DNA from 2 places in the Pseudoalteromonas sp. G5_S1_54_S4 genome. Region 1 is predicted to be linked to the other one. Evidence: predicted binding sites of a transcription regulator. Region 1 holds the regulator's gene; the other holds the start of a gene.
What was found. The regulator LexA, encoded in region 1, represses DNA repair genes until DNA is damaged. The targets are predictions, from matches to a motif close to TACTGTATNNNNATACAGTA.

Region 1 (3,318 bases):
GAAGTCTTCTTCTGTTTTAGCTTCTACCACAACAGGCATAAAACCATGATCTTTACCGCAAAGCTCTGCACACTGCCCACGGTAAGTACCAACCTCATTAATATTGGTCCATGTTTCGTTAATAAACCCAGGGTTTGCATCTTTTTTAACGGCAAAGTCAGGCACCCACCATGAGTGAATAACATCATCTGAAGTCATTAAAAAACGTACTTTTTGATTAATTGGTAGTACCAGCGGTTTATCGACCTCGAGTAAATAATTCGGGTTTTTATCAGCAAGGTTGGTTATTTCATTTTGAGGTGTAGCTAGCATGGAATAAAACTCAACGTCCTCCCCCATATACTCGTAATGCCACTTCCACTGTGAGCCTGTAATTTTAATGGTGAGATCAGCTTTGCTGGCATCCTCCATGGCAATTAAGGTTTTAGTCGCAGGAATGGCCATAACAATTAATATGACAAAAGGGATCGCAGTCCACAGTATTTCTACTTTGGTGCTTTCATGGAATTGGGCAGGGACAGCCCCTTTAGATTTGCGATGATGAATGAGTGCCCAAAACATAATGGCAAACACGATCACCCCAATCACACAACATATTAAAAAAATAGTCATGTGCAGTTGGTATACATTATTACTTATATCGGTTACGCCTTTACGCATATTATATTGGCTATTAGCAAGCACATTCTGCGAAAAAACAAACAATATAAGCCACAAGGAAGAACTCAGCTTACCCATGTGACGGCTCCTTTGATGCTATTGCTGACGCAAAGCGAAGAGGCATACGGCTTAAACGCCTATTCGTTATTTTTATTTTTTATAAGGGTGCTGGATTTAGTAAATGTGTGTTCTCAAAACGACTAAGCTGTGAGTTATTTTTATTCCAGCTCTTTAATAACTAGTTAAAAAATAAACAATAAGCAAGGTGAGTATGAAAAATAAACAAGGTGTATTTTTTAAAATGCGCAGCTAAAAAAATAGCAACTAGTCAGGCAATTAATCTAAGAGTCAGGTTTAGTAAGGGGTGTATTGAAATTACAGGATAGAAATATAAAAAATTGTTAACTTAAAAAAGCAGAGTAAATTTGTTTATTTATAAAGCATTTAGTGATTTTATTTATGATAGGAGAAGCACTTAACAACATATAGTCATACATTTGATAAGTTAGACATTGTGCTGCTAACAAACCCAGCGCCTAATCACTATTAAGCGCTAAATTATGCTTTAATACTACATCCAGTCAGCGTTACGAATAACACCTACCGCTAAGCCTTCAATATTGAACGACTCATTTTCTAAATCGACCTCAATAGCTGAAAACTCATCATTTTCAGCATGTAAGAGTACTTTTCTGCCCGCTTTTTCTAAACGCTTCACGGTTACATCGTCGTCAACACGGGCAACAATAACTTGTCCATTTTCGGCAACTTGGGTTTTATGCACAGCAAGTAAATCACCATCCATAATACCAATGTCTTTCATACTCATACCGTTAACACGCAATAAAAAATCGGCCGCAGGTTTAAACATTAAAGGGTCAATTTTACAGTGGCTTTCTACATGCTGTTGCGCCAATATTGGCTCACCGGCAGCAACCCTGCCAATTAAAGGCAAGCCCAACTGCTCTGGCTCCTCTTCTTCAACAAGCTGAATGCCCCGACTCGCGCCTGGCTTCATTTTAATAACACCTTTTTTGGCCAGTGCTTTTAAGTGTTCTTCTGCAGCATTCGCACTTTTAAAACCCAGTGTTTGTGCAATTTCGGCACGTGTAGGAGGCATACCAGTGTCTTTAATAAACACTTTAATGAGTTCGAGTATTTGCGCTTGGCGTTTCGTTAATGGTCGCATACAACTGGTTTTCCATACAGTACAATTAACTGTGAGTATATACAGTTATTTAAAAATCGCAAATATAAATTAATGCCTTATATGCCGTTATCATCAAACAATAACCTACTTTAAAAGCAGGGTGATAAATGTAATTATTAGCAACGCATTATCATATTAATAAATTTTAATTCTCAATTACATATCCAAGGAGCTAGCATGAGTATTTGGCATCAACCGATTACATTAGAGTTTTGTAAGCAATTAGATCAAGGTATTACAGGCCAAGGGACACTCATGAAAACCATGGGAATAGAGATCAGTGAAATTGGTGATGACTACTTAGTGGCAACTATGCCGGCAATTCCAGAGCATCATAACCCTATGGGTATCGTTCATGGTGGTGCAAATGTGGTGCTTGCTGAAACAGTAGCAAGTTATGCCGCTAATTTTGTGGTTGATTTCAATCGATTTTATTGTGTTGGCCAAGAAATCAGTGCAAGTCATTTAAAGGCATCACGCAATGGCACATTAACGGCCACAGCGAGAGCTTATCATATCGGCAAGCGCAGCTCGGTTTGGGATATTAAAATAACCAATAGCCGCAATGAGCTTTGCTGCGTATCACGTATGACCGCAGCCGTAGTAGAGCGAAAAGGCTAGTAAGTCAATTAACCAAGGTTGAAATTAAATTACTTTTCGAAAGGGTAAATAGTAATTTCTACGCCTGCACCAATTGCAGATATACGTAACAAGGTATCTGCATGTAAGGCTTGGTTAAAGCATTTTGGCGAAGTGCCAGACTCAAAACCCATATCGAATGTTCTGCGTGAACAACTCAACCATTGCTTTAATGCATTGCGTGAACACGACTCGATTAACTCACACAAGTGATTAATCGCTTTATCTGGCGTGGTTATTTCACCTGCAACCTCAATGCGAGCAAGTTGACGGTATTCGTCTTTATCATAATGTAAAATAGTTGCGACCTTTTTTAAATCAGCAACTAATACGCTAATATCTTGCTTTGACTCAAGCTCTAGATCTACATTTAAAAATTGAATTTCCGACATTATCTCGTTTTTACCCTCTATTAATCTCATTGCAAACTTTAACGCAGTTTTACCGTTATACCAAATCAACAACGCAGGAATCACTGCATTAACGCGTTTTTAGCGTTAGCCTCTGAATATTGCCCACTATTTACTCCTAAAAAACGCCCTACACAAAATACGCAAATTAAAATTAAAGCATGCCGGCGACAGTTTACTTTTTTATTCTAGGCCTTAAACTAGCCGCTCCTGTAGTTCACGTATGTGATGGATATGATTCGGTTTATTTTAGCTTTGTTGGCTTGCTGTGCTTGTTTTTCAGCAATGGGCGAACAATTTACGCGGTTTTCGAGTGCCAAAAAGTACTTAATTAATACCCTTCCCGAAAACGCTAAAAGTATTTATTGTGGTTGCAATATAAAAAAACAAGGCAAAAAG
Region 2 (3,318 bases), on a different contig from region 1:
ATTATTGTGTTCTTTACTTTGTATACTTCATCAGGCGTAGTCGCCGGTGGTAAGTTATTTGAAAATTCATTTCAGATGAGTTACGAAATGGGTTTATACATCACCACGGGTGTGGTTGTTGTTTACACCTTATTTGGTGGTTTTTTAGCGGTTAGCCTAACAGACTTCGTGCAAGGTTGTATTATGTTTATCTCCTTGCTTGCAGTACCTATCGCTACTTATATGATGCTTGATCAGCCATTTATGGATACTTTAGCAAATGCAAATTACCAGCAGTTGTTAAGTTCACCAAAAGCCAGTGAAATCCATTCATTGAATATGCTTGATTGGTTTGCTGGTGGTTCTACCATTGCTATTATTTCTGCGATGGCTTGGGGCTTAGGCTACTTTGGTCAGCCACATATTATTGTTCGCTTTATGTCTATTCGCTCAGTGAAAGAAATGCCAACTATGCGTCGTATTGGTATGTCTTGGATGACACTATCTGCGATTGGTGCGGTATTTACCGGTTTATTTGGTGCTGCCTTTATGATTGAAAACCAAATGCCTATTGCCGATAAAGAGACCATTTTCTTAGTATTAGCTGAACTTATTTTCCACCCATTAATTGCTGGCTTCCTACTGGCTGCTATTTTAGCTGCGATTATGAGTACGATTTCATCGCAATTATTGGTGTGTTCAAGCTCGCTTACTGAAGACTTCTACAAGATTTACTTAAACCGCGATGCCTCGCAAACTGAGCTGGTGTTAGTAGGGCGTATTAGCGTAATACTGGTTGCGTTATTTGCTATTTACCTAGCGTATGACCGTAATAGTTCAATACTTGATTTAGTTAGCAACGCATGGGCTGGTTTTGGTGCTGCATTTGGTCCACTTGTCTTGTTTAGCCTTTACTGGAAACGTATGAACTTAAAAGGGGCTATTAGCGGTATGGTTGTTGGTGCTTTAACAGTGCTTGTATGGATTTATGCGCCTATTACCATTAATGGTGAGAGCTTAAGCAGTGTAATTTATGAAATCGTCCCAGGTTTCATTTTAGCGAGTATTGCTATTGTGGTAGGAAGCCTTGTGACAGCTGAACCGAAAAAAGAAATTACTGATCTGTTTGATGAAGTTGAATCGTCATTGTAACTGATTAGCTAACGTAAAGTGTTGGTTTTTATAAATGCCAATCAGTTTAACTGGTTGGCATTTTTTATTGGCTGACCTTTAGCAGAGACCATTCATCTCGTTTAAACAGCTGAGATTATGACGCTTAATCACCGATTACTTGCCTTTAGCTATTATTATTTAACCTGAACTCTGGATAATAAATCTATCTCAAGCAGCTATTTTCAGCGCTAACTGCGTTGAATTTACTTGCAATAGGCTAGCTATTGACGCGTAATTTCGCCTTGTTTTCACTGGAAATCTCTGGCTAGAGAAAAATAAACATAAATATCATTTTTTGATTCAATACGTTAGTAAATCTCTTAACCAGAGTTCAGGTTATTTAAAGGCATAAAAAAACTGAATTCGAATAACGAATTCAGTTTTTTTAATAATTACTATTGAGCTTTTAAAAGTACTAACTCGCTGCTTTCTCTTTTATATCTGCAACGTTATCTGACTTTGTTTTTTTAGCCTTGGCGGGTACTTCTTTACCACCTTTAAGTACGGCCATAAAGTCGTCTTTACTTTTTGCAATCTCCAGCGCGAGCGACTCAACCTGTTGTTCACTTAGTGGTACATCTACTTTTTCAAGCATGAGTTCTAGTGACTCGGCAATATCGAGCATTTTGTCATAGGCATCAGCTTCTTTTTTAGTAGTAAACGTCATGCGCTCGACTCCGTTTCGTTCTACAACATATTTAACAACAACAGCCATGATTTCTCCTGCTTACTTACGTGGCAATATGATTAATTTAAATCATTAGATTACTGTTTTTATATACAGTACAAGCTTGCGCGCGTTTTTGCAAGCTTTAGCCTTAGTTTATCTGCAGCTTGGTTGACAATAAAGAGTAACTCTACTTTATTTATTAAGTCACTTTATAACGCGTTGCAGTAAAGGAGTCGCAAGGAGTGATTGTTACCGTTAGTACTTAGTAACCACAACGTTATGTAAAAGTGCTGGGTGTAAATAATCAACAAATGTTCATGTGAGAACACAAAAGGAAATAGTATGAAATTAATTAAAATCATCTCATTAGCCGCTGCTTTATGTTTATTACCTATGGGTACCACCTTTGCGCAAAGCGATATGCTATCAGAGCAGATGCAATCAGCCGTGGTTAATATTAATACTGCTGATTTAAAACAGTTAATTAAGTTACCAGGTGTCGGCAAGAAAAAAGCACAGGCAATTATCGATTATAGAGAAACCAATGGTGATTTCGCATCACTTGAAGATCTAGCTAAAGTAAAAGGGGTGGGTAAAAAAATGCTAGCCAAACTTGATGGAAAGGTGGCGTTTTAACTTAAAAGGGCGCTATGCGCCCTGATCAAACTGTTTTAAGGCAGCACCAAGGTGCTTTTTAGCAAAATTAACATCTACGGGGGCAGTTAATAGCGGGTAGCTTAAACCAGCCACAATCAAAAAGGGCACGAGTAGCCATCCTTCAAAAAGGGTAAATATTAAAAAAAATGGGCTTAGCAGCATAAGCTTTACAATACGCATTAACACTCTGTCACTAGGAGAGAGCATACTTAACGAGATCGCAATAACGGTTTGTCTTTGACGAACTTTTAAGTGTTTAAGTTCGTCAACGTGGCTTGAAAAAAAAGTAAACATATTAAAGTGACTTTTTAGTTATTAATCGGCTGGCCACTAATGCAAAAAGTGTGGCGGTAAACAATACAAAAATAACTTCCATCCATGCTGGCATACTTAAGCCTGCAAATTGCCAATCTATATTTCCACAATCACCAGTTGCCTCAAAAAATTGCGGTATCCAATGATGTAATGGCATAAATTCTGGAAAATTCGGCTCAAACTCACAGCTAAATGCAAATGGGTCAGTGGTTGTTTGCATTTCAATGTGCTCACGAGCTATTAGTAACCCCCATACACTTGAAACCCCCCATATTGTATAGGCAACAATACGTACTGCGAGGTTGTTTGGTTTACTGGCGCCAATAATACCGGCAAAAAGTAAACCTAATACCGCGGTGCGTTGGTAAATACACATAATGCACGGTGCTAATCCCATGTTGTATTGAAAAAAGAGCGCGGTTACTTCAAGCAGAAAAACAATCCCACTGAATAATAACCAAGGTGTACGTTGAGTACTTAGATTAGCAAGCCAGTTCATAACAAATCCGTATTTAAATAAGGGC

Region 2: the regulator LexA is predicted to act here: its motif matches at 1,919-1,938, upstream of ACTRWE_RS11400 (YebG family protein).

The regions. Positions count from the first base shown of each region.
Region 1 covers NZ_JBQKUL010000003.1:65,271-68,588, forward strand. Annotated here, with positions in the region: gene coxB (cytochrome c oxidase subunit II) at 1-738, opposite strand, end outside; gene lexA (transcriptional repressor LexA) at 1,232-1,849, opposite strand; gene ACTRWE_RS02200 (PaaI family thioesterase) at 2,048-2,491, shown strand; gene ACTRWE_RS02205 (hypothetical protein) at 2,521-2,901, opposite strand; gene ACTRWE_RS02210 (endonuclease) at 3,154-3,318, shown strand, end outside.
Region 2 covers NZ_JBQKUL010000027.1:7,290-10,607, reverse strand. Annotated here, with positions in the region: gene putP (sodium/proline symporter PutP) at 1-1,131, shown strand, start outside; gene ACTRWE_RS11400 (YebG family protein) at 1,568-1,867, opposite strand; gene ACTRWE_RS11395 (ComEA family DNA-binding protein) at 2,165-2,458, shown strand; gene ACTRWE_RS11390 (DUF6170 family protein) at 2,471-2,773, opposite strand; gene dsbB (disulfide bond formation protein DsbB) at 2,775-3,293, opposite strand.